DNA from 2 places in the Solibacillus cecembensis genome. Region 2 is predicted to be linked to the other one. Evidence: riboswitches for the same ligand, from Rfam matches in the RefSeq annotation. Region 2 holds a riboswitch; the other holds the start of a gene.

Region 1 (15,757 bases), on a different contig from region 2:
TTGTATAGTTTGCATCTCCGCGCTTATCTGCAACTTCTTTTACCCAGTTTGCTACTTGTGGTGAAACACGTCCTTGACGAGTTGATCCAATAATAATACCAATATTTAATTTAGTCATTTGTTTTTCCTCCTGAATGTTTGTTGTTTTTTTAAATAAATCCTTAATAAATCCCATTGTTCATTCTTCCTTACTTATTCAATTTTTATTCGTATTCTTTTTCAAATACTTTCGTCGAGCGCACTGTATCGATTGGTCGAACAACACTTTCAATATGATCACGTTTTGACTCTAAAAATGGTGGTAATGATAAAATTTCCCCTACTGTTTCATAAGGTTCATCTCCCATAAATCCTGGTCCATCTGTTGCCCATTCAAATAAAATGCCTTGTGCAACACGTGCGTATAGTGACTCAAAGAAGAATCGATCCACATAACCTGATGTGCCAAAACCAAAGCCTTCTAAGCGCTCAATCCATTCATGTAAAACATCTGTGTTTTCTAGTCGGAACGCAGCGTGATGGACTGTACCAAAACCTTGACGTCCTTGTGGTAATACGGTGTTATGCTCAACGATTACCGATGCACCATTTCCACCTTCGCCAACTTCAAATAAATGCAGTGCGTCTTCTTGAGCTGTTTCACGCATAACCATCACTTTTTCAAGCATTTCTTTAAAGTAATCAAACTGTGAAATGCGGATGTGTACGGGTCCTAAGCCTGTAATTGCAAACTCCAGTGGAATAGGTCCCTTTTGCCAAGGTATACCCGACTCAATTCCTTTATTTAATTCATCTGAAATAAACATATATTGTTGATCATCAAAGTCTACGAAAGATAGTGTTTGTTTACCAAATTGCGTTTTAATACCTGCATGAGCTACTTCTAAACGATCAAAACGTTTTACCCAGTAATCAAGTGCTGCATCCGTTGGCACTCGGAAAGCTGTTTTGTAAATTTCATTTGTCCCATGTACACCTTTAGGAATACCTGGGAAATCGAAAAATGTCATATCTGTACCAGCAGATCCTTTATCATCAGCGAAAAATAAATGGTATGTTTGAATGTCATCTTGGTTAACTGTTTTTTTTACTAAACGCATGCCTAAAATATTTGTGAAAAAATCATAATTTTTTTCTGCATTGCTTGTAATTGCTGTTACATGGTGAATTCCTTTAATGTGGTTCATTCTAACTCCTCCGTTATCTTGAATTCGAGATATCACCTCTAAAAATTAAAGATGTTCTGCATGAATGCCGATTCGCTTTGTTAACTCTATAAACGTTTCAAGCTCTTCTTCCGTCAGTACATCAAATGCTTGTGCGACTTTTTTTTCATGTTTCGGAAAGATACCTTCGATAAATGCTGTCCCCTCATTTGTGAGTGATGCAAAAGTTACGCGTCGATCATTAGGGCAAGCAATTCTTTGGACAAATCCTCTTTTTTCGAGCTTATCTACGACATACGTAATGCTACTGCTGGCAATGAGTACTTTCTTGCCAATTATTTGAATTGGTTGATTACCTTTATGATAAAGTAACTCCAATACAGCAAATTCAGTTAAGTTCAATTCATTTTCTATAATATCTTGTCGGGACACTTCTTGGACGGTATTTGCTGCACGAAGTAATACAGTAAAAGCTTTTAACTGCTTTTGATAGTCACTCATCGGCAATCCTCCTTATCGTTACGAATTCATTTATCTTTAATTCGAGATAAATATATCATGTATAAAAATGACTGTCAACACATTTGCCGAAACTTGTTTCGAATTTGAGATATTTATTTTTCTACAATTCTTTTTAGCGAATTACACTACGCTAAAACAAAAAACAGCAACCTACAAAATAATTTGTGTAAGTTGCTGTTATCTTATTCATTTATTCGCAAACAACAAGTTCGCGCTTAAAATTACCCTTTTGTACAATCGCACGGTCGATAATTGTTAAACCGGCATTTGCGATTTTATCGTCCATCGATTCAATCGTCACGATGATTACTCTTTTCGCAATTCTTCTAGCATGTGTAATAATACTCTGTTGCAAATCACTAGATGCATGTGTAAATAAATTATATGGCATATCAATGATTGCTACATCATAACCACCAGATGCTTCTTCGATGGGACCAATATGTACATTTGGTTCATAGCCGAAATGGCGTAAATTGATTTCAGAGCCCCAAACAACGCGCTTATTAATATCTCGCCCTTCGATTGGAATGCCCATGCTCATTGCTTCCACTAATACCGTTCCAATACCGCAGCATGGATCGATAATACGGAGCCCTTCTGGAAACGGCGCGGCAATATTGACAAGTGCTCGCGCATCACGTGTACTTAGTGCAGTAGAGTACATTTCTGGTTTTTGCATATGCTTTAGCCAAATCGATTCCCCGTGCACTAATTCACCGAAGTAAAATTTATCCTCATATACGACAAGTCCAAATTCCACATCCGGCTCATCTAAATTTGGTTCTGCCGGAATGGCTAACCCGATTTCTTTCATATAGTTGTTGCGGACTGGTCGTGCAATTTTCGGTTCAATGCCCGCATCTGAAGTATTCAAGCAACTAATTTTAAACGTTTTTTCCTTCAGTTCAATTGTCGAAGCAAATGCAACGATTTCTCCAACTGTTGCCGCCTCACACCAAATATCCAAGCGCAAACGCATAAACGGACTGCGACTTGGCTCTACTTTTCGCTCACTTAAAAGGACATTACTTTCTACATGGGAATTAAAAAATGTGCGCATTTCCAGTCGTGAAAGCTCGTACTCATCCTTTCGCCAAGCATAGTTATACATAAATTTCATGCTTATAGTTCAATCGTTTCTAATAATTGCGCAACAAATTGATAAAGCAGTTCATATACTTGTTGGATTGTCATTTGCTCATTAAATCCTGCTAAACAGTCCACTGCAACGTTCAGCTCCCATAAACCTTCTTGCATCGAAAAAGAAGCACTGCTGCTACCTAATGCAGATTTTACATTTTCTTTTAAATAGTGACGAATTGTTTCGCCATGCTTTTTTTGTACCTTCAGCCCAAAAAGTGCTGTATATAAACGAAAAGCATCATCATATTCGACTGCCATTTCGTCTATGCGTATATCTTGAAATTGTGTACATTCTGCAAAAATAAATTCGCTTTGGTTTTCCTTTAAATAGCTAATCGGTGTATTTGTAAATGCTGCTTCTGTCACCGCAATTGTTTCTTCTGTCTCTTTACTACAACGTTCTACTACTTCTAAATTTAAAATCATCGTTATCTTCCTCTCTTACTTCCAATGGACACATACGTTTTATGTCTCCTACTAATTAAAAATTGTTCGTCAATCATTTACTTTTTTTCGCCAAGCAATGGAATCTTGCTTTGAGCGAATTGTTGAAACGATAATTACCGCGCTAAATGAAAATAAAACAAGTCCTGTAAACCAAAAACCCAATGTTCCTGTTAAATCGAGTGTTCCAAGTAAGAATGACCCTGCAACAACGCCCATGGAGAAAAAGGCATAAAAATAGCCATATGCTTTCCCGCGTGTTGCTTTTGTCGTGGATTCAATCAACATCGTATTAATAGCTGGGAAGAAAAAGGCGAATCCTACCCCATAAAACGCAAGCGCGCCGTACAAACTTAAGGTCGTTGTTGATTGACCGATAACAACTTGGCTAATTCCTAACACCGTAACACCAATGAGTAATGTATAGCTTGAATTGATATAATCAAAAATTCGGTTTGTTGGCAATAAGAACATTAATACCGCAACAATTCCAAAAACGCTCAGCAATGTACCAGACATACGCGAGCTGTATCCCAAATTTTCCACGTGCATCGGTAACAAATAGGCTAACACACCTTGTGAAAACATAAGGAAAAACGCGCCTCCATAAGCTTTCATTAACCCATTATTCCATTTGAATTCGTCTTTTTTATTAGCTGCTGATTTTTTAGATAGCGGCGTGATCCGTAAAAATATGATCATCCCTATTAATGATAAAAGTCCATAAAGTGCAACCAAACTTAACACATTTGGCACAGAAATTTTACTTGCTAATATACCACTTGTAGCAGGCCCAACGATTGCTGCGATTCCTACAAACGAACCCACAATCGCACTTCCGCTACCCTGCTTTGATTTTTCCGTTGTGTTCGCTAATAACGTAAATGCAGCTGGTGTTATAAAGCCACTACTAAAACCATGTATACAACGGACGATTAACAAAGTCGTCGTGTCATCAACAAGCTGATACGCGAGTAATGATAAAATGGACGTACATAATCCAAAAATAAGTATTTTAGATGCACCAATTTTGTCAGTGAAAACGCCTGACAATATATTACCAAATGTATTCATAAAGGAATACATGCCGACAACAATCCCTGCGATAAATGTAGTAGCACCAACAGACAAGGCATATGTACTCATTACAGGTAGCTGAACAAATAAATCAAAAAATGAGAAGAAAATGATGGCATACACAAGCCATTTTTTTGGAATTGGCTTAACCTGCAATTGTGGTTGCATTTTCTTTAATTTCAACTCAAATATAAAATTCCCAAACGGAATAAATGCAACGGCTACAGCAGAAATGGACCAAATAAGATTCCACCTAATACGGATTTGAACAAGAGCAATTGCGATTATATATAAAACGAAAATCCCACCGTGTAAACTACCATTAATCGTGACGAAAATTGGCATATTTGCAAAATATTTAAGTGGCATCGCGATAAATAAGAGCGTAATAAGTGATAAACCGTCTAATACTCCCATTATTCTTAAAAAACGTATCGGATGAATGGCCAACTCCCCCTCTCACAGCAAAATCGTACATCCTATTATAGCATGGAGTAGGACAAGAAACCTATTTGAAACAAATATTCATCCGATAAATAGTCGATTCGTGTCTAAATTTAGAAAAATTCGCACCTCATTACGAATCCTGCTTATGATCTTCTAAAAAATCTTTGCTGAAGCTTGTTTTAGAAGCATAACTTGATTTTTTTGCGCGTACTCCCCGTTGCAAAGCCCCTTTACCGAACTTCTTTTCAATCGACTGAACGAGTTCAATAATCGGCTCTTCTTTCGCATGTTGTTCAAAGTTAAACAAATTCAATTGCTGCGTCGTTTCTGCTTGGTCGACAACATTAGAAACGGTAATGCCTATAAGCCGTATTGGTGTTTCATCCCAACTTTGAATAAATAATTTCCACGCAATATCAAAAATCGCATCCGCATTTTGTAGCGCATTTCGAACTGATTTACTCCGTGTTTGATTTTTCCATTCAAAATTACGAATTTGAATGCTGACCGTAGTACCGACTAAATATTTTGCCTTTAAACGCTCAGCTACACTGCGACTTAACTTTTCAAACGTCTCTTTTAAAATGTAATACTCCGTTTCATCCCTTGGTAATGTTGTGGAATTCCCGACACTCTTTGTATCATAGATTGAATTGGGATCGACAGTTCGCTCGTCAATTCCGTTCGCTCTATTTTTTAAACGCACTCCATTTTTCCCTAAATTGTTTTGAAGCATACGTCCATCCGCATTTGCCAAATCGCCTATTGTCAATATCCCAAATGTCGCCAATTTTTTAGCAGTACTTTCACCAATACCATGCATTTCAATCACTTTTTGCGGCCATAACAGTTGTTGAATTTCTCGCTTCCTTAACACGGTAATCCCGAGTGGCTTTTTCATATCCGATGCGGTTTTCGCTAAAAATTTGTTCGGTGCAATGCCAATCGAACATGGTAAATCCAGTTCAGTCAGTATGCGTTGCTGAATTTCTTCTGCAATTTTCATCGGGTGCTGTGTTTTCGAACGCTCCGTCACATCTAAATAGCCTTCATCAATAGACACCGGTTCTACAAGATCTGTATAGCTACGTAAAATCGAAAATATGGCAGCACTTGCGACTCGATATTTAGCAAAATCGGGTGGTAACAACAGCAGCTGTGGGCATTTCCTTTTTGCTTCTCCAACCGTCATTGTTGTATAAATCCCGTGCGCCCTTGCCTCATATGAACTCGTCACAATAATCCCTCGTCGCTCTTTCACATTCCCCGCAATCGCAATCGGTTTTCCTTTTAAGCTCGTATCTTGTGCTTGTTCAACCGACGCATAAAAACTATTCATATCCACATGAAAAATAACCCTTCCTGCCACTATTACCACCGCCTTTGCTTCTATTTTAATATGAATCATGATTGGAATCAAAAAAATCCGAACTTCAGTCATTAAAGTTCGGATCATTTTTATTTTCTTTTCATTCGGTAAAGCACAAATAGCGAAATAAACCACAGTGGTGTAAGCATTAATGCAGTTCGAGTCGCTTCTGAAATCGCCATAATTACTAGTAAGAATGCGAAGAAAGCTAATACTAAATAGTTAATAAATGGTGTTAATGGTGCTTTAAATGTAGAACTTTCATGTAATTCTGGGTGACGCTTTTTATAAATAATATGCGAAATTAAAATGATACTCCATACCCAAATAAAGCAAATCGCACTAATCGTCGTCACAATTCCAAAAGCATCCTCTGGCATGAAATAGCTTAATAATGCTCCAATGGATACTACAACTGCTGAAAAAATTAAACCGTTTTGTGGCACACTTCTTTTATTTAAAGTGCCGAATTTTTTTGATGCTTGATTGTTCGAGCCAAGACTAAACAACATACGGCTCGTTGAAAATAAACCACTATTCCCAGCAGATGCCGCAGATGTCAACACAACAAAGTTAATTAACCCTGCTGCGACTGGAATACCGACTAATGCAAACACTTGCACAAATGGCGAGCTTTCCGCACTTAATGTGTTCCACGGATTAATTGTTAAAATAACGAATAACGCACCTACGTAAAATAATAAAATACGCAGCGGAATTTTATTAATCGCAGAAGGAATATTTTTTTGTGGATCTGCTGTTTCTGCTGCCGATACACCGACTAATTCTACACCAACAAAGGCAAAGACAACCATTTGGAAAGCCATTAAGAAGCCAAATGCACCATTTGGGAATAAGCCACCATGCTCCCAAAGATTCGATACAGCTACTTGCCCTGTGTTTGTTTCAAATCCAATAATTAATAAAACAACGCCAATTACGATTAGTGCCACAATCGTAATAATTTTAATGAGCGCAAACCAAAACTCTAACTCTCCGAAAAGTTTTACAGTTAATAAATTTAATCCTAGTAATACGACTAAACAAGCAACTGCTGGTACCCATTGCGGGATGTCAAACCAATACTGTGTGTACATACCGACTGCAATAATATCGGCCATTGCAGTCATGATCCAGCAAAACCAATACGTCCAACCTGTCACATAACCTGCCCAATCACCTATGTATTCTGTCGCAAACTCAGTAAAGGATTGATAGCCACCTTTTGATAGTAGTAATTCTCCTAATGCACGCATGACGAAAAATAATGCGATTCCGACAATTAAATACGCAAAAATAATAGATGGTCCTGCTAATGCAATCGCTTTACCCGAGCCTAAAAATAACCCTGTCCCAATCGTTCCACCAATTGCGATCAATTGAACATGTCGATTTTTTAGCTCTCGTTTTAACTGTTGTTGTGCCAAGATGTTTTCCTCCGTTGTCATTATTTTGCTCCAAACTTTTAGTCAGGATTGAAATAATAGCGATGAGGTTCGCGGTGAATCAATTTTTCTGAAAATAAAAAGAGACTGCTCCCTAAAATGGAATCAGTCTCTATAACTTAAGAATAAAGAATAACAACGTTTTTTAAACACTAAAAAACATCTACTATTATTACCCCTCTGTCCTTTTGCCTGAGATTATGAACCCTTCGGCGACGCATTCGATGCGCTCTCTCCAGAAACTGCTCCCGTATGTAGTTTTATCCACAACGATCATTGCAATGATACTTTATGCATTTGTATGCTTATTTGATGTTGAAAATTTCCACCATCTAATAATTCGCGTCCAACGCTATTATTGTACTATAACATATTCTACCAACTAATTTGTTGTATTACAATAGGGAAGTTCAAATATGACCTTGTGATGCGTGTATTCAGTAGCATTTTTCTGACATTTCTATTTAATTTTATTCCTAAGGGAGAGTTTTATTGAATAATAATTTTCACTCTAAATCTTATTATGTAGAGAAATAACAGATAAATTAAACTGGAATCTAATCAAATTCTTTAAAAAAGAGCTTGAATAACATTTTATATCATATTACCTTTTCTAGGAAAGGAGGGATAAAATATGCAATTAACTATTGAAAAATTACCTGAATCAAGGATTGCTTTTTTCCGAAACGTTGGAGAATACGGTGAAAAGCAAAATAAAGAATTAATGGAGGCATTTAAAGGGTGGGCACAGTTGAATGGGTTATTTGAGAATTCTACAATTTTAGGTATACCACAAGATAACCCTGAGATTACACCTAAAGGGGAATGTCGTTATGATGTTAGCGTTGTAATAGATAAAGACTTTCAAGTGGAAGAACCCGCTCAAGTTGGCACGTTTTCTGGAGGAAAATACGCTATTTTCTTGCTTGACCATACAAAAGAGGCAGTCAGCGAATTTTGGGGCACCATCTTTTCTGAAATTGAAAAAAATAATCTAGTCATCAGAGAACAACCCATTATTGAAAGATATACTTCACAAATGATTGCTAACCATTTGTGTGAAATATTAGTTCCTATACGGTAAAAAAAATGGAGAAGGGCTGTTTGTATGCCCTTTTCACTATAAAATTCGAATTACCTAAAATAAGTTCTAAATGTTTGTCATTTTATTTTACCGCTACTTAATAGAACGGGTTATCAATTTCAACTAATTCATCAAAGATATACTTATCTCCCATTTTTGTAGGCTTTTCGTTAGAATAAAATTGGATGGATATAATATTCCATAAATCCCCTTCAGAAATACAGGTTAAAATAGGCTGCATGAATGTCACTTCATTTTCTTGAAATTTAATTTTTACAAATTGCTTATGCAGTACGTAGCCATTCCAATGAGTCATATTCATTGGATCAATTGAGGTAATTTTCATCGGTCCTGTTAGTTCTACCAAATAATTTTCGTTATTGAAAAATTGTTGTACTTGCTGTTCTTTATGTTGATTCATGATTTTTGCGATCGAGTATGCGTCCTCATTGCTCTCTACTTCTACGTCAATTTTGGAATCACTTATTTGTTCAAGGAGCTCAAATACTGTTAATTGCTCATCAAAGTATTGCTTTTTCCAATTCGGCCGCCACTCGTCTAACGCTAAACAAATAAATAGCCCCGAATCATAGCAACTTTTACGGATCGCTAACATACTCTCTTGTCCATCTATTAACGTTCTTCCGTATAAATGAAAAACATCGTCCAACGTTTGTTTCGTAACTTGGAGATACGTTTTTAACTCACAATAAAAAGCTGGGCCTTCGATAGTTTCCATCAATTGTTCATACTTTACGAATTCAGGAAATTGCATCGCACGTTTTTTTCGAATGGAGATAAATTGCTTTAACGCTTGCAGTTTTTCAGATTCACGTTTTAGTAATAAAGCATCCGCTAATAATGTACGTTCTTTTACACGATACGCAATATTTTGAGCATCATCGGTATACATAACACCACTAATTTCGTTTGGAAAACGCTTTTCCTCCTGCAAATATTGAAAGCCGTGAAATAGTTCATGAACGACAATCGCCATTAATTGCGGGAATGTTTCATAGCGATTTTTATCCACAATCGCGGTTGGATGGTCTTCAAAGATGAGCAATGTATCCGCAAAAAAGCGCTCATCCTTTAAGATTTTGACGAATGGTTCATTTGGAAATTTAGGATGTTGAAATACATAAACATCATTTTCATCGTAAATGGCAATTGCGACTCCTTTAAAATTTGGCCAAATTGAATACAAAAAATCAGATGTCAGCAGTTGTATGATTCGATTGATTTCTTTTTGATCCATTACGAGCCCCCATCCGTTGTCATTTATAAAAGCTCTGCCACAAAACGTTTTTTCATTTCCGGCCATTCTTCACTCATAATGCTGTACATCACGGTATGGCGGATCGTGCCCTCTTTTCGAATCATATGGTTGCGTAAAATGCCCTCTTTTACAGCACCTAGACGCTCAATCGCTTTTTGCGAACGGCTATTTTCATGACCTGTTTTAATTTGAATTCGATTCAAACCAAGCTCTTCAAAACCATATTGCAATAATAAAAATTTGCAATTCGTATTTATATTCGAACGCCAATAAGCTGGTGTGAGCCAAGTAGAGCCGATTTCGAGGCGTTTATGTGCCATTGAAATATCCATATAGGAAGTCGAACCAATCACTTCATTCGTTTTTGCATCAATAATTACGAGTGGATAATCTGTTTTCGCTTCTCGTTTTTTTATGCCGTCTTCTACATATTGCACAACACTTTCCAGGTCCAATAATGTTACCGACAGATGCTCCCAAATTTCAGGAAACTGCGCGGCTTTATATATTCCGTCAATATGCTCGTTATTAATTGGTACTAATTTGACAACTTCATTTTCTAAGGCTTTCATCTACTTGTCCCCACCTTTAACGTTTAGTTTTTAAAATTTCATATCAATTACGCCTCAGCGTAATTGCGTCCAGATTTTTTCGAGCTCGCTCGAAAAGCTTCCCTTAAAAATCTGTGACATCCGCAGGGGTTTGAAACCCCACTGAATAGAATTGCCTATTTAGTACATTCATCATCCACTTATTGAAGTAGGAGATGCACGCTGAAGCAAGTTAAACATGTAACTTTATTTGTTCAACCACTTCATCCATTGTCGAAATAATTTTGCCATTTCGCTTAATGAGGCCGACAACGAATAAATTACGGTAAATAAATTGATTTTCTGTACCGTCTTCGATTAACGCTTCGATTTTTTTCGTATTTGTACGTCCCATTTGGCGCACATCTGAAAATAGCGCAATAATTGGTCGATTTAATGCAGAAAATGCACCGATTTCTGCTGCTACACCTGAGTCAATTTCAATGCCATCAATGACAGCAATTAATACATCACTTGCTTGCAAGCTCTCTAAATCCGCCTCTGCAATGGCTAAGCTATTGGCATAACTATTTTTATCATTAATCGCCGCGTTTTCTTGTGGCACATACAATTCAATCGTTGGCACAGCTTCCCGTATTTTCGCCGCCAATACTTCATTGACGTAGCGATCTCCAATTGAAAATAAACCATTTGCTAAATATGCTTTCATTTTTATTACTCCCTTTTTCAACTTTTAAATTTCGATTATTTAATTTTTGAACTAACAATTATTTTCCATATCATTACGGCAAACAATGCGATAAGTATTATTGCGAATGAAAATCCAAGTGAGGAATCGTCACCAAAAGAAATTCCGATGCTTTCATAAACAAGGAAGGCAAATAACAGATTGATTATGTTTTTCATATAGTTTAACATTTGCCGACTATTTAAGTAAAAGGCGTGGACATTCGCTTCACATAGCCTTTCTGGGTAATTATGCACATGTGGATATCGTTCAATTAACTCCATGAAAAACGTAAGGAGAATCGCGATAACTGGCAAAATTAGAAGCTCATATTTTGACCCCCAGCGATCGACTTCTCCGACTGCATTGAAATGTGCAGGTACTTCCGCTGGTAATGAAGACCATTTGAATAGTAAAAAGATTACCATTGCAGCAAGTGATGTGTACCCAATACTATTTGCTATACGTTCTGAAGTGGATTTCTCGATTTGTAAAACCGGTCGATAATATGTATTCATTCATTAACACCACCCTTCCCATGTATACGAGTCAAGGTGCTATAAAGTTCCAATTATTTGGTTTATTATTCAACTCGAAAAACACGCACATCTCACTTCAGAATATGCGTGTTTTTTGCCTAGCCCTTTTATTTTGAAGATTCTTCTGTTTCATTTTCCAACATTTTGTGTAAGTATTGAACAATTTCACGAATACCTTCCAGTGAATTGACCAAAATATTTGGATCAATACAAGAAATCATGCGGTCTTCTAAATTCGCAACGGCTGTAAAATATTTCGTTTTCTCATAATTTACTAAACCCATTTGTTTAATAATAGATGGATCAAAGTTTAAAATTTCTCTCGCATCTGAAACGTATAAACCATAATTCACAAGTTCCGTGTTTAAAATGATGACACGGGCAATATCTCCCGACGTCGAACGATTGTATAAGATTTTTTGTAAATCAATAACTGGAATCAGCTCTCCACGATTTCTCGTGAAGCCTAATAAATAACTCGGTAAATGCGGAATCGGTGTTACACGCTCCAACTTTTCAATCGACACAACTTGCTCAATAGGAACCGCATATTCTTCGTTTCCACAAGCAAAAACGACCGCTTTTTCAAAATTCATATTGCCACCTCTTATTTTGTTGTTTGCTTCACTATTGCCACTAATAAATCGGCTAATTTTTCTAATTCTTCGATAGGCATTCTTTCATTTGTCGTATGAATTTCCTCATAACCTACAGATAAATTAACAGTTGGAATACCGAACCCCGCGATTACATTAGCATCGCTTCCGCCACCAGAAATACCTAGTAATGGAGTACGATCCACTGCTTCAACAGCAGCCATCGCGATTTGAACGACTTTATCTTGTTCCGTCACGCGGAAGCCTGGGTACATTAATTTTACTTCAACCTCTGCACGCCCACCATTTTCTAGTGCAACTCGCTCAAACGTTTCTTTCATATTAGCCGTTTGCACGTTTAATTTAGCTTCGTCAATTGAACGTGCTTCAGCAAGGATATTCACTTCATCACAAACGATATTTGTCGCTTGTCCACCTTCAAAACGTCCAATATTAGCTGTCGTTTCTTCATCTAAACGCCCTAATTTCATTTGCGCAACCGCTTTGGCAGCAAGTGTGATCGCAGAAATCCCTTTTTCCGGTGCAACGCCTGCATGGGCTGTTTTACCGATTATTTTTGCCATTACTTTCGCTTGGAATGGAGCTGCTACAACGATACCGCCTACTTTTCCATCACTATCAACTGCGAAACCATATTTTGCACTAATAAGAGTTGGGTCCAATTCCTTTGCACCGACTAAACCACTCTCTTCGCCAGCAGTAATAATGAATTGAATCGTCCCATGAGTAATATTTTGTTCCTTTAAACGTCGTGCCATTTCAAATAAAGCGGCCACCCCTGCTTTATCATCTGCCCCTAAAATCGTCGTGCCATCTGAATAAATATAGCCATCTTCACGAATTTCAGGCTTAATCCCTTTGCCCGGCACAACCGTATCCATATGTACTGTAAAGTAAATCGGATCAATTGCCTTATCACCATGCAATGTTGCAATAATATTTCCTGCACCATGACCTGTGCGCGTATGTGAATCATCTTGGAAAACGTCAAAGCCCATTTCAGTCAGCTTTTCTACTAATATAGGTGCAATGACTTCCTCATGTTTTGTTTCCGAATCAATTTGTACTAATTCTAAAAATTCCTTGACTAAACGACTATTCATCTCGAAACACTCCCCTTTATTTAAACTAAGCTATGCCTTATTTTACGATGCTATTTTTGAAAAAACAATGCTTGTTCATCTGATTCGTATATGGCTTGCTTTTGCGTAAGTATTTCCTGTTGCTTCGCTAAAGTAGCATCTAGCTTCATTTGAAGTTGTTGCAATGTATTATTAACATCGTCTTGCACGCGTGAAATTTGATTCATGGATGTAGAAATTTTCGAATGAATCGACCATGCCGAAAATATATCATCAAAGAAATAGTCTGCAAATTTCACCAAACCATCTGTATCAATAGTTAATGTGTCATGCTTCATTTGCTGAACATCTAATAGTTCATTTTGGAAGCGCTGTAACGAAATTTGCGCTTTGTGAATCCCGCTATTAGATTCATCCAGCTTGTCATGTTTCAAAGAGGTCGCAATGAACCCACCACCGAAAAATGTGTCCCAAGTTGAATACGAGCTCGCACTCTTTAATGAATGTGCTGCATCCGCTAAAGCACGTAAAGCATTTTTCCCCGCATCATTTGCTTCATGTATTTCAATTAATAATTGCTTTAATAGCAGTTCATTTTCGATTAGCTTCGTTAATTTTTCCGCAATATGTGGTGCATGCTGCATGAGCCAAAATTCCCGTTTTCGTTCTAGTTTTTGAAGCTCTTGCTCGACGTAGGTCTCATTCACGGCATTAATTTTATATAAAAGTTCGACCAAATCATCCTGTAAATCCTCGTGCGTTAACTGCGCTTCAATATACTTTAATTCACTGATTGCCACGACATCCAGGCGCTGTTCAATGAGCTCATCTTTTTTCCCAGACCATTCACGGAATAAATTAAGAATCGACGTTTTTTCCAATTTTTGAAGCTCATTCTTCGCCGCTACTAATTCCGTTTCATAATACTTCACTTCATTATTTGCATGTAGTATTAATCGTTCAAGCGTCGTGTGCTGCTTCTTCCATTTATCGACGTTCAATAATTGCAGTCTGAAATTTCCAGCTTGCTGTTGTAATTGCTGCCATTCCATTGAAAACGCCCCCTTATAATAACAGTTTAATATGTTTACTATTGCTTGTCTAAGAGGTTTTTAGGGAAATTGGTTTTTTCATACAATATTAGCTTTTAAAGTTTTTTCAAATGAGCGATTCTGCATGTATAAAAAAATACTCGCTCCAACTACAAGAGCAAGTACCGTTTTATTTCTCCCATACACCGTAATGAAATTTAGCCGTTAACCGAACATCACGTTCAAAATCATATTGTTCAAAAAAGGTAGATTTATAATGAGCTTTCAATACGACGCTTTTTCTCGCAACTCTTTTAGCCTCACGAACCCATTGTGCATCCAGTGCGATATGACTCCCCGCATGGCGCAAAGCTTCAAAGTTCGTTGCTTCTTCAATGACTTCTTCAAACATCGGATCCAAATAGACAACATCAAAACTATTGTCCGGCTGCTGTAGTAAAAAATCCACCGCTTTCGTATGAACAACTTCAATTTGACGCATGCATGCCGTCAATGGAAGCTCCGTAGTATCATACGTTTTCATGCCATTTTGAACAATGAATGCAATATTTTGATCCGCTTCAAGACCGATTACTCGTCCCTCAGCCCCCACTGCAAAAGCCGCAATCATACTGTCCGAACCAATGCCAAGTGTACAATCTAAAAAAGAATCGCCGCTTTGCAATTGACATGCTTTTAAAAGAGGCTCTTCATCACCGCGCGCCACTCGTTTCAAACGAAAAGCGGCAGAGTTTGGATGGAAAAAGAATGGCGAATCAGCACCTTTTGCATAATATTCATACCGATTTTTCCCTGCGATCATTACATTTGCTGCATATTCATTCATCAACTTTGCAACTGAACGCTTTTTCCGTGGAACCACTTTAGCATTTAATGCTTCACTTGCAGCATGAACAAGCTGTAAAGACAGTTCATCCGGTCTTCCAGCTGTCGTGACAATGGTTACTCCGCACATACTTGCTTTAATACATCTGCTAAATGTTCACGAATTTGTTCCATTGGGAAACCTTCAATTTGTTCACGAGGAATAAAATACGCTAATTGGCCATCTTTTAAAATAGCCATTGATGGTGAGCTTGCTGGCACTTCATCAAAATAGCCACGCATCGCAACTGTTGCTTCTGGATCTTGACCCGCAAAAACCGTTACTAAATGATCTGGCTTTATTTCAGCAACTGCTTCACGAGCTGCCGGACGAGCTAAGCCCGCT
Region 2 (15,757 bases):
ATAATACAAATTCATGTTTACAATGACGGTCAAATGGTAAATCAAAATGCTCTTGTAAGCGACGCATCATGTAGTTTGCATTTAATACTGCATATTCTGTTACTGCTTTTAAGCCGTCTGGACCCATTGTACGGATATACGTATACGCACGAACGTTAATACCGAAGTTTCCGTAGAATGGTTTTACACGTCCGATTGATTGTGGACGGTTGTAATCGAAGTGGAAAGTCCCATCTTCTTTTTTCACTAATATTGGCTTTGGTAAGTAAGGAATTAAGTCTGCTTTTACCCCTACTGGACCTGAACCTGGACCACCGCCACCGTGTGGACCTGTGAATGTTTTGTGTAAGTTTAAGTGTACGCAGTCAAAGCCCATATCGCCAGGACGTGCTTTACTCATAACAGCGTTTAAGTTGGCACCATCATAGTACACTTTACCGCCTACTTCATGAATAATTGCAGCCATGTCTAAAATATTTTCTTCAAATAAACCAAGTGTATTCGGGTTTGTTAACATAAGTGCCGCTGTATCTGAACCAACTACACGACGTAAATCTTCAAGGTCAACTAAGCCGTCTTCACCAGATCTGATTGTAATTGTTTCAAAGCCTGCTACTGTTGCAGAAGCTGGGTTTGTACCGTGTGCTGAGTCAGGAACGATAACTTTGTTACGGTGTCCTTCTCCGTTTGCTTCATGGAAGGCACGGATCATCATTAACGCTGTCCACTCACCATGTGCACCTGCAGCCGGTTGTAATGTTACTTCATCCATACCCGTAATTTCTTCTAATGAAGTTTGTAAATCATATAATAATTCCATTGCCCCTTGCACTGTTGACTCATCTTGTAATGGGTGAACGTTGGCAAAACCAGAAAAACGAGCAACTGATTCATTAATTTTTGGATTGTACTTCATTGTACAAGAACCAAGTGGGTAGAAGCCTGAATCTACGCCGTGGTTACGACGAGATAATGCTGTATAGTGACGCATAATATCTAGCTCAGATACTTCTGGAAGATCTGCCGCTTCCTCGCGAACAAGCTCAGCTGGTAATAAGTCTGTAAGATCGAAATCTGGCACATCTAATGGCTCTAAGTTGTAGCCTATGCGACCTTCTTTCGTAATTTCAAAAATGAGTGATTGGTTTTCGTTATGCATTGTGAGCCCCCATTTCCGCAACAAGCGTATCGATTTCTTCTTTTGTGCGAATTTCTGTTACTGCGATTAATGCGTGATTTTCTAATTCTGTGTAAACACGACCTAAGTCAAATCCACCGATAATACCTTTTTCAATTAAAGCTTTATTAATTTCTGTAACGGATTTATTTGTTTTTACAACGATTTCATTGAAGTGTGCACCTTGATAAAGCACTGTAAATCCAGCTGCTTCGAATGCATTTTTCGCATAGCGCGTCTTTACGATATTTTGTTTCGCCATTTCTTGCATACCTTGTTTCCCAAGTGCTGTCATTGCAACAGATGCTGCAAGGGCAAGTAATGCTTGGTTTGAACAGATATTTGAAGTCGCTTTATCACGACGAATATGCTGTTCACGTGCTTGTAATGTTAATACGTAACCACGACGGCCATCTTGGTCAACTGTTTCACCAACTAAACGACCTGGTACTTTACGCATTAATTTCGTTGTTACTGCAAAATAACCACAATGAGGACCACCATAACCTTCTGCAATACCAAATACTTGTGCATCACCAACTGTAATGTCTGCACCTAATTTACCTGGAGGTGTTAATACGCCAAGTGCTAATGGGTTTGCCGAAACGATGAATAAACCTTTTGCATCATGAGCAATATCTGCCATTGCTTGTAAGTTTTCTACTTGACCGAAGAAGTTTGGATATTGAACGATCACACCTGCAGTTTGATCATCTACTAAACCTTTTAATGCTTCAACATCTGTTACGCCATCTTTTGTAGGAATTGTTACAACTTCAATTGACTGACCGTATGCATATGTAGCAACAACGTCTTTATATTCTGGGTGTACTGCGCCAGAAACAAGTAATTTTTTACGACGTGTATGACCTGCTGCTAACATACCCGCTTCTGCTAGTGATGTACCGCCATCATACATAGATGAGTTCGCTAAATCCATTCCCGTTAATTCCGCAATCATCGTTTGGAATTCAAAGATTGCTTGTAATTCCCCTTGAGAAATTTCAGGTTGGTACGGTGTGTACGCTGTATAAAACTCAGAACGTGAAATAACGTGGTCTACGATAACTGGCTTATAGTGATTATAAACACCCGCGCCTAAAAACGATACATTCGATGCTGTATCTTTATTTTTTGCTGCAAGCTGAGCTAATTCTTTTGCTAATGCCGCTTCTGATTTTGCTGCTTTAATATTGTATAAACCTTTGAAGCGTACTTGTTCAGGAATGTCAGCAAATAGCTCATCCACACTAGAAACTCCAATACGCTCTAACATTTCTTGCTTGTCTTGTTCCGTCATTGGTAAATAACGATGTTTCATACGTAACCCTCTTTTCGAATTTTATTTACTGCGTTTATAGAATGGTTTTTCAACAATAACCGCTTTCGCAAACTTATTGCGAATTTCGATTTCGACTTCCATTCCAACTTCTGCAAATGCTGTAGTAATTAGAGCCATACCAATATTACGTTTTGTCATTGGTGATTGTGTACCTGTTGTTACTTCACCGATTTCTTGGCCATCTTTGAATACTTTATAGCCGTGACGAGGAATACCTTTATCAATCATTTCAATACCAACCGATTTACGTGTTAAACCAGCTTCTTTTTGAGCGATTAACGCTTCTTGTCCGATGAATTTCGGCTCTTTTTGAAGTTTTACCGCAAAGCCAATACCCGCTTCTAATGGGGAAATATCTTGTGAAAGCTCTTGTCCGTATAATGGCAAGCAAGCTTCAAAGCGTAACGTATCACGCGCACCTAAACCAGCTGCAATGACACCTTGCTCTTTACCAGCATCTAAAATTTTATCCCATAAATCAACGATCGCAGCTGGTGTTCCGTAAAGTTCGAAACCGTCCTCACCTGTATAACCACTACGTGAAACTAATACATGATGGCCTGCTACATTCACGTTATCTTGGAATTTGAAATACTTAATTGTTGTTAAGTCTGTATCTGTTAACGTTTGTAATACTTCTTCAGCTAATGGACCTTGTAAAGCAATTTGTGCAAAGTCATCCGAAGCATTTGTAATTGTTACGTCGCCTTCTACATGTTCCTGCATCCAAGCGAAGTCTTTTTCAATATTCGATGCATTTACACATAGTAAATAACGTGTTTCATCTAAACGATACGTTAATAAATCGTCTACAATACCGCCGTTTTCATAGCATAATGCGCTATATTGTGCGCCGCCAATCGCAATTTTTGAAATGTCATTTGATAATAATTTTTGTAAGTAAGGTAATGCATCTGGACCTTCTACAAAAATTTCACCCATATGTGAAACATCAAATAAGCCAGCGCGATTACGTACTGCATCGTGCTCTTCTTTAATTGAAGAAAATTGTACCGGTAAATCCCAACCACCAAAATCAATTGTTTTCCCACCGTATTTTGCATATTCATCAAATAGCGGTGTTCGTTTTAATTCATTTGTCATGTATAGTCCTCCTTTAAGTTTATGTAATTGTATTTCTCGTTGAAAATTTCATTCCCTTTTATAGGAATAGGTACGCTTATTTCTACTAAAAAGCAAAAAAATAGACAGACGAATCCCGTTTAATGAGATTCCCTGTCCTTGCACCTGAAAGTTACACCTAAAATTGAAAATCCCTTCACATTTTAGGCTTTCCCCTTTGGTGGCTGTAGTAGAACATCACAGCGCTCTCCAGAGTTGCGTCCAATACGAGTCTTTTTGCCTGAGAGATTCATAGATCCTCTATTTGCTCCTTCGGCGACGTGACTTCACGTTCTCTCCCCGTATCTTCATCCGCGTTGCTATAAAACTAAGTGAGTCAATTATGATAACTCTTAGCCATATCCTAACATTGAATGTAATGAGAACGCAATCTTTTTTTAATAACAGATAAAACACGAACCTAAATAATTATTTATCATCAATTGTTCGCTTTTAGACGATTCACTTGAAAGCCAATATACTCAACAATTTGTCTTAACGAGCGATTGGCTGTCAAAACTTGAATATGACCTGCTTCCCGGTAAAATTTTCTTCTGTTCAAGTACAGTTCCTTCAACTCTTGCTCTGTGGACGTTTGGACAATTGGACGATTTTTATCTTTGCGAATACGCATATAAATATCGTCAAAAAGTGCATCTAAGAAAAATACCAAGCCTGTCCGTCGCATAATTCTACGATTTTCTTCCCGAATCGCAACACCGCCGCCTGTCGCTATAATGCAAGCCTCATCTCGGAAAGTACGTAAAAACTCAGTTTCAATTTCTCGGAATCGCGTCTCCCCGTATTTTTCAAAGATTTCAGGTATTGTCATTCCTTGTTGCCTTACAATTTCATGATCCATATCATAATAAGGCATTTTTAAAAAATAACTTAGGCGCCTTCCAATTGCACTTTTCCCGCACCCCATAAAGCCAACTAAATATATCTTTCGCATGCAAATCACCTTCTTCTATAAACGTGCTACTTCCATCCATTATTCATACAAAGTACTAAGTATATTTATCGTAGCACGAACGTAAATAGATTCCAATGAGTTATACGTTTTTAATTGCGCAAAATATGCATTTGTATATAGTAATGCAGCTCCTGTCACAATAAATAATAAAATAATTGCAAATGGAAAAATAATTCCACGTTCATTCGTCAGCAAGCGGCATAACCAACCGTCTTTCCCTCCTCGTCCCATCTCGCATCACAACTTTCACTAATAATTCATTGCCATCAACCGTCAAACTCCACAGGTCCACATAAGGTAAGAGTATTTCATTCCCGCCCAAATTCGAGCGTTTGCGAATATGAAATTCAGAACGATCAAATATAAAGTAACGGTCAGCTTCATCAATCAGCTCTAATTGTAAACTCGTACTTGAATTAAGCTTACCGGTTAATGTGCGCTCATTGTACTGATTTAAATCATAGATAAATAATTCCCAATTCACTTCTTCTGTCATTTTTTCAAGTGTAATGATTTCCCGAAACCAAAAAATTAATAGTAAACTTATATTGGCAAATAAAATAAAAATCATGAGCTGAAAAATACTTTCTAAAAATGTAAATCCTTGTTCATTCCATATTTTCACTTTCATCACACGCATAATTCGTGCTCCTCTAAATCCGCATCATACGTTACACAAACCGAACCTGAATCAAAATTCCAAAAATATGAAACACCTTCAATTTCTTGTACACCACTCCATTCGCCATATCTTTGTTGCAGCAAAGCGCCGTTGAAAGCTACTTCAGCTGCATGTGCTTGCCATTTCTGTTCCTCCAATTGTTGTTTCATATGATAAGTTAGTGGAACGAGGCTCGTACTTAAAAAAAATAAAATCACAACAGCTAACAATGCTTCAACAAACGAAAAGCCCTGTTCATTCATTCCTCGTAAATCTTCCTTTCCCTATGTTAATTTTGTAGCCATACATTTCCCCTTCATAATGAAAAGCCATACTTCCAAAGGATTGCAAATTGCCATTTGTTTTAAAATGTAACCTCGGATTGGGTGCCGTTATATATAATTGCATCCCTTCTGGTAAATATGTGCGGTAGAAAATTTCTGTCCCAACAAAATATTTAATGACCACTTCAGTTCTGTCACGTATTTCGACAATAACGGGTTGTTGATCTTCAATCGCCTTCATTTGGGCCATACGAATTAACAATTCCACTTCGTCCATTGTTTTTAATACGGTGAGTCGATTAAGTTTGTCATGCGAAAAGTAAAATATGGATGAACATAAAATCATCAAAATGGCCAGTACGACTAACATCTCTAATAAGGTAAACCCCCGTTCGTTGCGAAGGCTTCGTTTAATCCCCACTCGCTTGGGAGGCTGATGCAACCTTTCCCTCTGCATCAATCGTTACTTGTTCGCCATTCGGACATTCTTTATTCGTTTCTGGAACATAGCCCGCCGTGACTAAATCATCCATCGACGTTGGAAAGTTTTTATTTTCCAGTTTATACGCCTCGACTTGCCCCTGAATCATCACAACGTAAGCATCACAGCCCTTTTTATCAATGGATGCGAAATGTTTGGAAACATTAGGTATCGTCACCAGAATTAAAATGGAAATTATTAACAATACCACTAACATTTCCACCAAAGTAAAACCTCGTTCATTTTTCAAGTTGTTTTCCCCTCTCAAATAAAATCAAGTACATCATACATCGGAATCAATATACTTAAATATGCAGCTATCACACAGGCTGCAATAATCATAAATAATAGCGGCTGAATCATCGTCATCAAAAGTCGGATGGTCGCCTGTAAACGTTGATCTAATAGCTCACAATATAAAATCAATTCGCGCCCAAGCATGCCACTCGCTTCCCCGTGCGCAATAAAATGTTCAAACTTGGGATAGAAATAACCATCCAGTTGAACCGCATCTGATAAAGAATCCCCTAAAATCACTTTCGCTTGTAATACTTGTGCAACATAGGCAATTTGATTTTGATGCTCTTGTTTTTTTAAATGGTCTAGTGCGTGCTGCAAGGAAAAGCCTGCCAGTAGCAAATTCCCTAATACCCTTGAAAATTGGCGGGTCAATAGTAATTTCCAAAAGTGGCCGAGCAAGGGGATTTTAAAGAGAAAGGATAACTGGAGGTCGACACGTTTGCGTTTAATATAAAATATAAACGCGATTACTACACCTAATACAAGCGTTACTAAAACAAGAATATAATCAGGCATATGCAAGAAAAATTTGGACCATTGCACACTTGTCGACGTATCATTTTGGGCCCTTGATGTAACCATTGTTGAGATATTCGGTAAAAAAAACGTACGAAAGGCAAGAAATAGCCCCATTAAAAATACAAATAATATAACAGGATAGGACAGCACCTTCACTAATTGAGATTTCATTTCTTGTTGAAAGGTCAACTGCTGCGAAACAATCTGAACGGTTTCAGCTAACTGACCCGTCAATTCCGCCAACTCAATCGACACCAAATACTGCTTTTCCAAGCCTAATAGCTTTAAAACTTGTGTAGCACCACCTCCATCATGAAGTATCTCATCCACTTTTTGTTGCACTTCTTCAAACCTCTTCATATGAAAAGGTAATAGCATTTGAATGCAATGTGCGAATGTATAGCCTTCTTTTAATAAATCCCCTATTCGTTCTAAAAATGCCGGAAAATCTGACAATTTTGCTTTTCCATTACTTGTAAGACTGAAATTTGCAATACGCCCCCTAATAAGAGGTAGGTTCATACAGTTTCACCCCTAATTTTGCCCTTTGACCGACCAATGATTGATCATAGGGGAGCGTATATTTTCGTTGATGGGCTATTTCATTTAAAGCGGTTTCTAACGTAGCTTCGGAAAGGATTTCAAACAATGCTTTTTGCTCATCTTGTTCCGTAGTAATTAGCGTTTGCGACACAACAGCTATGAGCATTTGTCGCATCTCCTCCACCGAAACGTCTAAATCCATTAAGCGATACAAGCAATTGATTGTATCCTTTGCGTGAATCGACGAAATGACTAAATGCCCGGTAAAAGCTGCTTCAATGGCAATTTTCGCCGTTTCTTTATCGCGAATTTCTCCAACCATAATGATATCTGGAGAATGCCGTAAAATCGCTTTTAATCCGGTCGCATACGTAACACCCGCGCGCTCATTTACTTGAATTTGTAATAGCTGCTCTTGGCTACTTTCTACGGGGTCTTCGAGTGATATAACGTGACGGGATAACTCGTTTGAACAATATTGCACAAGCGAATACAGTGAAGTCGTCTTGCCAGAGCCAGTAGCACCACTTATTAGTAATAAACCTTGTGACTGCGTAACAAGCTGGCATAGTTCCGTTGCGGCTTTCGTATCATAGCAAAGGGTTGAAATAGGAAGTGTGTAATTTTGGCGTAATAAACGAATGGCTAAGCTCTCTTTATGAAAGGCAGAGGGCAATGTGGAAATTCGGAAGGAATAAAAATGATCGTTTAGCTGTTTTTGAAAAGCTCCGCTTTGAGGTTTTCGCTTCTCGCTAATATCTAAGGAGGATAAAAACTTGAAATAGGAAATCATTCTGTTTGCAATATCACTTGGAAGCTCACCCGCGTGAATAAATTGCCCATATTTTCGAAACATGATTTTGTACTGATGTTCCCCTGGTAGCAAGTGCAAATCAGACGCATCAAAATGACTCGCCCTTAACAATAACTGCTCGCACTTATGTTTTATAATGGATTCTTGTTCCATAATAACGCCTCTTTTCATCGTTTTTTCATGAAGAGTACCGCAAAACTATCTTAGCGATATTATATATTGAAAAAATACGAAAACCTATCGAATGTTAGAAAGTTTCTTTTTGCACATTAATTTCTATTGAAATCAACTTTTTCGCCATAAAATAAGGTAAAATAATCCTATGGTTAAAAATTAGTTTTTTTATACATAAAATAACAGGAAAAAGTTGAGGTGATAACAATCATACACCCTATTAAAATAACAAGTACATTAGCAGATGAGACGCGCTTTTCGATTTACGAATATATGTTGCAGCGTAAAGAATTCTTTACCGTACAAAACATCGCAGACGAATTTAAAATCCACTCTAACGTTGCCCGATTACATTTAACGAAACTTGCTGAGATTGGCGCTATTTCATCAGAATATTTAAAAACAGGAAAGGGTGGTCGTCCGGGTCGCGTATACAAAGTGAAACAAGACGGTATCACGATTAGCTTCCCTCGCCGCGATCATTCTCTTTTATTAAAATGGTCATTAAATTTAATTGCTGAATTAGGGGAAGTTGCCCTAGAAAAAGCAAAAGAGCTCAGTTACGAGGATGGCAAAATGTCTATTCAAGAATTATTAAGCGAACGAAGACATCGATTACCACTTCCATTTGAAGAAAAGGTCAATCTTTTAACGAATTCTGCAAAGCTTATTGGCTATATTCCAGAAGTGAAGGAACACGAAAATGTAAAATCACTTGTTTTTTCGATTTTTAATTGCCCATTCCACGATCAAATTGCCCGACATGGAAAGATTGTTTGTGCGTTGCATGAATCGTATTTACGTGGTCAGGTAGAAGTTTTGTTCGAAACAGAAGTATTTTCTCAATTCGAAAGCATGCTCCATTCATGTGACTACTGCAACTATAAAATTGCGATTCATGAATAATTAATCATCACAATACGTTCAATATAGTAACCTTTTATATTACTATAAGTTGAATGAAGTATTAGAAAGTGGACGCTTTTAGGAGCAGTGAAACGCGAATCGAAGTCTCATGACAGTGCGGAACTATAATTAGTTAAAAAATCCCACTCGTTTGTCACAACAATTCCATAAGTTGCAGTTTACTTTATAGCGCTTCATGTTTTATAATAGAAATGAGATTATTTGATTTTATGCAAAAGGAGGGGAATTCTTCAATGAGCAATATGTATAAAGTTATGGCATTTTGGACTGCTATTTTCGCCGTTTTGTTCTACCTTGGTGGTATGAACGAGGTTTCGCTATTATTCATAGGTAATACTGGTTTGTTCTTATTATTAGGCTTCTTAAATCTTTCAGAGCGCATGTACATGTACATTTTCGGTGCGTATTTAACAGTTTTCTTTGCAGGATTTACTTATTACACAACGTTCTTACACACACCAGGTGGAGGACACTAATACGCAAGACAAAACCGACTAGCCAATGGACTAGTCGGTTTTTGTTTTCACGTTTAATACCAACAGCTTACTATGGAACAAAGGCTAAGCTCGTCACGTCCTGTGACAACGCCTTTGTAACCAACTTCGTATTGACCTAAAACCCATTCAGAAACGGATTTGCATCCGTTTCCGCTGCTGGAGTTGTGTAATTTCCATGACCTGGATAAATAATGGTATCCACTGGTAAAGACAGTAATTTATCATGAATGGACTGCATCAATATTTTCATCGACCCGCCGATTAAATCCGTACGTCCGACACTGCGTTCAAACAGCGTATCCCCAACAATCGCAAATCCAGCCTCTTTAAAAATAAACGACACACTTCCTGGTGAATGCCCTGGTGTATGAACTACCCCAAATGTAAAATCACCAATTGTAAGCGGACCTTCTTGACGAAGAATATGCGCTTCATTTGGCGCCTTAACAACATAATTGGGCAGCTCTGCATATTTCCCTGAGCCATTTTTTAACGGGTCAGCAAGCCAACTCACTTCTTTTTCATGTACATAAAGCGGAAGTTCCGCAAATCCTTCTCTTATCGTGTCAACAGCCCCAATATGATCGAAATGGGTATGAGTTAATAAAATCGCTAAAGGCTTTAATCCGTTTTTGCGTAGCGTACTGATTAAAAAGTTTGCTTCTTCACCCGGATCAAAAATTAAGCACTCTTTCTTTTTATTGCTCACTATGTAACAATTGGTTTGTATTGGTCCAAGTGGGTAAACACGGACATTATAGTTAACCATCATAATTCCTCCAAGTTATAAAGTAATTGTTTCTTTCCCATTATACCAACTTTCTATTTCGAATCAATTATACCTCAGCATAATTGATTCCGGAATCGGCTGAAATAAGAGAAAGCTTTCGTTCATATAAATGTCATTTTTAGTCCTCGACAAACGAACTGGAAACCTTTACAATAAAGGAGGAATATTGTTTGCGACATTATTTTTTAATGTCGAAAGGAGTGTCAATTTTAATGAACTTATTAATGGTTATTTTCGGTTTAGTTTCGATTTTTGGCGTAGTTGGCGTATTCCAATCAATCAAAGAAAAAAACATTTTAGCAATTGCTTTTAACGCAGCAGCTGCAGGTGTATTTGGTTGGTTCGTGATCATGACGGTTTTAAACCAAGGCTATCCACCAACTGCTCATTAATCGAAAAAAACGTATCGCTCATGTAGCGGTACGTTTTTTTATTACTTAATCAATTACGCCCCAGCGTAATTGCGTCCAGATTTTTTCGTGCTCGCTCGAAAACTCCCCTAAAAAATCTGTGACATCCGCCGAGGCTTAACTTGATTCATCTCCACTGAATAGAATTGCATTTTCGGCATTCATCCACCACTTATATAAGTAGTGAATGAATGCTGAATCAAGTTAAATAGAGAAAAGCGCCTCAATTAAGAGACGCTTTTCTTATTTTACAGAATCAATTTTTAAATTCCCTGTTTTTTCATCATAGAAACGAAGTAAGTCTCCATTAATAATCGCATCGTTATATTCTAATTCCTTCGCTGCACGATCGATATAAGGTTGACAGTTTTCAATTTCGATTTCATCCCCTGTTGCACGATCATAACAAACTTCACCCGCATATACTAGCTCATCTGTAATTACACGACCGTCACGGAAAATAACGAAATCCTCATGTTCCTCAGAAAATAAATCTGCCCCAAGTTGCATATCCTTCGACGTATCAATTCCAAGTAAGTGTAATATCGTTGGACGAATATCCAGTTGTCCTGATACCGTATCGATCACTTGTCCATCATTAGAACCCGGGATATGGATGTAAAATGGAACTGATTGTAATAAAGCACTATCCATCGGTGTAATTTCTTCTTTACCTAAATATTGCGCCATTGCTTTATTATGGTTTTCTGAAATTCCATAATGGTCACCGTACATCACAATAATCGAGTTTTCATAGATTCCTTGTTCTTTTAAGTCATCAAAAAATTCTTTAACAGATTCGTCTAAATAACGAGCTGTTTGGAAATAGCGATTTAACGTACCTGAATTTGAATCAAACTCCGGAATCATAATATCCTCTTCATCTAAATAGAATGGATAATGATTTGTTAAAGTAATTAAACGACTATAAAACGGTTGTGGCATTTCCGCCATATGCTTTGCTGACTGCTCAAAGAACGGAATATCTTTAAGTCCCCAGTTCACAGCTTCTTCTTCTTTTACTTCATATGACTCCACATCATAAAATTTATCTATATTAAATGACTGATAAATCATATCACGATTCCAAAACGACTTGTTATTGGCATGCATGACATTTGTAAAGTAACCATTTTCCCCTAGTCGCTCCGCAAATGAATTGTACGTATTCCCACCATGTGTGAAGAATACCGCACCACGTCCTAAACCATATAACGAGTTTTCAAAAATAAATTCAGAGTCAGATGTTTTCCCTAACCCCGTTTGATGATAGAAATCATTGAAATAATAAGTGTCTTTGTCTTGTGTCAATGAATTCAGGAAAGGTGTAATCACTTCTCCATTCATTTCATTGTTAATAACGAATGTTTGTAACGATTCTAACGAGACCGCAATGACATTACGCCCCTCGTATTTACCAAGCATTTTTACATTTGGCTCAGCTTGATTCGCACGAACATAGTTATTCACTTCAACTAATTCACTGCCATCCGCCAATGCACGTTGAGCAGACGATTTTGATTGAATATAAATATCATATAGGTGGTAATTATATGTCCCTAAATTTTTCACTAATAATTCACGGTCAAAGCTACGTGTTAATAGCTGTGGACGCTCTGTTTCTGCTAAACCTAAATTCAAGAAGAACACAGCCGCTGCCATTACGAAATAAGCTTTACGCGCATCTTTACGAACCGGTAATATATCGCCATTATTTTTTGGAATAAATTTAACTGCCATTAACAAAATAAATACATCAATAAAGTACAATATATCTATCGGGTTAATAATTTCCTTTGCCGACGTTCCAAGACCACTAAAGTTGCTCGTTTGGAATAGCACTGGCAATGTTACAAAGTCATTATAGAAACGATAAAATGCTACGTTTCCGTATAGCACGAATGCGAGCACAATGCTCCCACCTACGATATAGCGAATTCTCGTCTTTTGTGTTTTGAAAAATAATGATAGGCCATAAAAGAATAATAAAAAGCTAATTGGATTTATGATCAAAATAAAAGTTTGCATCATATTTTCTAACTTCATATCAAAACTTGTTCCATAAACGATAACCGTTTTAATCCAAGTTGCTATTACAGCAATCGCTAATATCGAATGTTTAGGCCATTTAAAAGATTTCATTTCCTAACATCCTCTCCTAATAATCAAATTCGATTTTTAATATATTTCTATTTAAAAATAGTAACTTTCAATGAAACAAAATATATCTTAATCTTTTTTATTTATTTTATCAATTATTTTGTTTTTGAAAATTACCCTAGTAATAAGTACGTTTAACTTTTAAAAAGGTTTCATGACAAAACATAAAACAGCGGTAAATTCCGCTGTTTTATGGTCATACATTCTGAAATAAGTTAACGTTTTATATATTTTAAGAATTGCTTCGGGGTTCTCTTATTCAGCCGTAGCTGGGCTTTCACTGAATAACATCACCTATTTGACATGCAAATTCAAATTAATCATTCCTATTACAATCACTATTATTATACTACAATTGATTTGTTTTGGCTTCTTTTATCTTTCTTTCTTCTTGACGTAAAATTAACATCGCCATTTGGTAATCTTTAATGTCAATAAATTTAGCCTTGTATAATTCTTTTATTTCATCTTCCATTAAGTGCAAATCTCCAATACGGTCACGCGTGTATATGTAAATACCGTAATTTTTTAATAACCCGATAATATCTAATATTGATTGCATAATCGTTCCTCCTATGAACTATTGACAGTTCATTCGTCCTTTATCCGTAATTAGTATATGAACCGGAATATCATGTGGTTCTTTCGGAATTTGATTCATTAGCTGTTCTTCAAAAGCTAAGGATATTAACTCACCCTGAAATGACGGCAAGTAGCGATCATAATACCCGCCCCCAAAGCCGATGCGATAACCACTTTGATCAAAAACAACTCCCGGTACTATAATAACATCAATTTCATTTTTTTCCACAAGTTCCGTCTGCTCAGGAATTGGCTCTAAAATATTTTTAAAGACACGCTCCGTTTGCATAAAACTATCAATTTCATAAAACGTCATTGTACGATCTGCCGGCTCACATTTTGGAACGACTACACGTTTTCCTAATCGCCAAAGTTGCTCGATAATGGCTGTTGTATCCACTTCTGGTTGGTTGCTAATTGTAATGGCGATTGTTTTTGCCTCTTGAATCACTTGCTCGTCCAATAATTTTTTGGCAATTATAAGCGAACGGCTTCGATAGTCGCTCGCAGATAATAGACTTAACTGTTGTAAAACCCGAATGCGTTGCTGCTTCTTTTCCATACGATTCCCCTACCCTCAAAAAATTACACAACGGCCCGTCATCAAGAGATCGATAGGTGCCTTGCATTATGTATAAAATCAATTACGCCCCAGCGTAATTGCGTCCAGATTTTTTTCGAGCTCGCTCGAAAAACTCCTCTTAAAAATCTGTGACATCCGCCGGGGCTTAACTTGATTCAGCCGGGGGGTGAACCCCACTGAATAGAATTGCCTATTTCGCATTCATCCCCACTTATAGAAGTAAGGGACTTCTGCTGAATCAAGTTAAAAAATTCAACCCTTGCTAAGATGGCGCGAGTTGAGTACTTTCTTCTATGTATATTTCTATGAAGCGGACTACTTTTCTATTCACGTGAACAATCAAATAGGAAAAAATGAAAGTAAAAAGCCAAAACCAACAAGTGGTTCTGGCTAATTGAGCAATTACTTTGTTTCACGGTGAGTAGTGTATTTCTTCTCACGTGAGCAATATTTTTTAAGTTCAAGACGTTCTGGATTGTTACGCTTGTTCTTTTTTGAAATATAGTTACGTTCGCCGCAGTCTGTGCAAGCTAAAGTAATATTTACGCGCATCATTAACCCTCCCACTCTAATTCAAGAATTCTAATTTAAAATTGAGCATGATTTATACGACTAATCCATTATAACATGTTTTATAAAGAAATCCAGTTGTTATTTAATAATTGATTAAACTTTTTTTAACTCAAATTATATTTATATAGGTAGAAGGTGGATTTGCCCGTTCCATTATTTCATTGGCATTCAAACAATCATTGCAGGAATTAACGCCGAAGTACCATTTATATGATAAAATAGATGCAAGCAACGTTCAATAATAGGAGGACTCTCAGTGGATATCGCAACAATTATTATGATTATCGGAATCGTTTTTATTATTATTTCCATGTTCTTAAAAGATAAATCAAATAAAATAGAAAACGATTTAGAAGACTTATCAATTAATATTTACCAGGAAACAAATGCGCTAAAGCGACGTATTAAAACGGTAGAAGAGGAACTTTTAGTCGAACCTAACTTCCAAATTCAACCGCAAAAAAAATTACCAGCAAAACAAAAAGATGCGATGGAAAGCTTTCAACAAGTAGCTGCCCAAGTAAAGGCCGCTCAAGCATACGGTTCTCAAACGACACCATCCGCACCTCAAACACAAGGAACAAAACCTATTAATGGGATTTTAGTCAGCCAAGTTCTCGCTCTCCATGAACAAGGCCATTCTCTTGAAGACATTAGTATTCGCTCTACATTAACACATGCACAAATACAATCCATTATCGCTTCTGGAGGCCGCCTATGAAAACTTCCTTACGTGCATTTGGAATTGGTTTATTTATAGCTGGCGCAAGTTTTACGTTGTACGAAAAATTTGGACCGATTGCCGCAACACAAGAGGTTTCACAATATGAGGAGCAAATTGC

What was found. A riboswitch is a leader RNA that binds a small molecule or an ion and turns the genes downstream of it on or off. The one in region 2 is predicted to bind glycine.
Region 1: another riboswitch for glycine. It lies ahead of ACQKIH_RS20760 (amino acid permease); the one in region 2 lies ahead of gcvT (glycine cleavage system aminomethyltransferase GcvT).

The regions. Positions count from the first base shown of each region.
Region 1 is NZ_JBNNMF010000035.1:8,395-24,151, forward strand. It holds gene ACQKIH_RS20725 (NADPH-dependent FMN reductase) at 1-118, opposite strand, end outside; gene ACQKIH_RS20730 (ring-cleaving dioxygenase) at 204-1,187, opposite strand; gene ACQKIH_RS20735 (MarR family winged helix-turn-helix transcriptional regulator) at 1,233-1,667, opposite strand; gene ACQKIH_RS20740 (TRM11 family SAM-dependent methyltransferase) at 1,879-2,811, opposite strand; gene ACQKIH_RS20745 (hypothetical protein) at 2,814-3,260, opposite strand; gene ACQKIH_RS20750 (MFS transporter) at 3,330-4,805, opposite strand; gene ACQKIH_RS20755 (DNA polymerase IV) at 4,933-6,210, opposite strand; gene ACQKIH_RS20760 (amino acid permease) at 6,261-7,598, opposite strand; glycine riboswitch at 7,787-7,865, opposite strand; gene ACQKIH_RS20765 (AraC family transcriptional regulator) at 8,251-8,700, shown strand; gene ACQKIH_RS20770 (hypothetical protein) at 8,798-9,958, opposite strand; gene ACQKIH_RS20775 (GNAT family N-acetyltransferase) at 9,982-10,551, opposite strand; gene ACQKIH_RS20780 (nucleoside 2-deoxyribosyltransferase) at 10,763-11,239, opposite strand; gene ACQKIH_RS20785 (DUF1648 domain-containing protein) at 11,275-11,775, opposite strand; gene ACQKIH_RS20790 (chemotaxis protein CheW) at 11,904-12,392, opposite strand; gene ACQKIH_RS20795 (M20/M25/M40 family metallo-hydrolase) at 12,404-13,516, opposite strand; gene ACQKIH_RS20800 (hypothetical protein) at 13,567-14,547, opposite strand; gene ACQKIH_RS20805 (class I SAM-dependent methyltransferase) at 14,717-15,502, opposite strand; gene ACQKIH_RS20810 (BrxA/BrxB family bacilliredoxin) at 15,490-15,757, opposite strand, start outside.
Region 2 is NZ_JBNNMF010000017.1:77,784-93,540, forward strand. It holds gene gcvPB (aminomethyl-transferring glycine dehydrogenase subunit GcvPB) at 1-1,159, opposite strand, end outside; gene gcvPA (aminomethyl-transferring glycine dehydrogenase subunit GcvPA) at 1,152-2,498, opposite strand; gene gcvT (glycine cleavage system aminomethyltransferase GcvT) at 2,520-3,623, opposite strand; glycine riboswitch at 3,754-3,857, opposite strand; glycine riboswitch at 3,861-3,953, opposite strand; gene ACQKIH_RS15435 (shikimate kinase) at 4,081-4,596, opposite strand; gene comGF (competence type IV pilus minor pilin ComGF) at 4,799-5,257, opposite strand; gene ACQKIH_RS15445 (type II secretion system protein) at 5,248-5,541, opposite strand; gene comGD (competence type IV pilus minor pilin ComGD) at 5,534-5,983, opposite strand; gene comGC (competence type IV pilus major pilin ComGC) at 5,973-6,293, opposite strand; gene comGB (competence type IV pilus assembly protein ComGB) at 6,308-7,384, opposite strand; gene comGA (competence type IV pilus ATPase ComGA) at 7,365-8,375, opposite strand; gene ACQKIH_RS15470 (helix-turn-helix transcriptional regulator) at 8,592-9,299, shown strand; gene ACQKIH_RS15475 (DUF2626 family protein) at 9,554-9,796, shown strand; gene ACQKIH_RS15480 (MBL fold metallo-hydrolase) at 9,933-10,586, opposite strand; gene ACQKIH_RS15485 (DUF2759 domain-containing protein) at 10,820-10,999, shown strand; gene ACQKIH_RS15490 (LTA synthase family protein) at 11,261-13,159, opposite strand; gene ACQKIH_RS15495 (YqgQ family protein) at 13,527-13,739, opposite strand; gene ACQKIH_RS15500 (5-formyltetrahydrofolate cyclo-ligase) at 13,758-14,321, opposite strand; gene rpmG (50S ribosomal protein L33) at 14,745-14,894, opposite strand; gene ACQKIH_RS15510 (hypothetical protein) at 15,172-15,636, shown strand; gene ACQKIH_RS15515 (hypothetical protein) at 15,633-15,757, shown strand, end outside.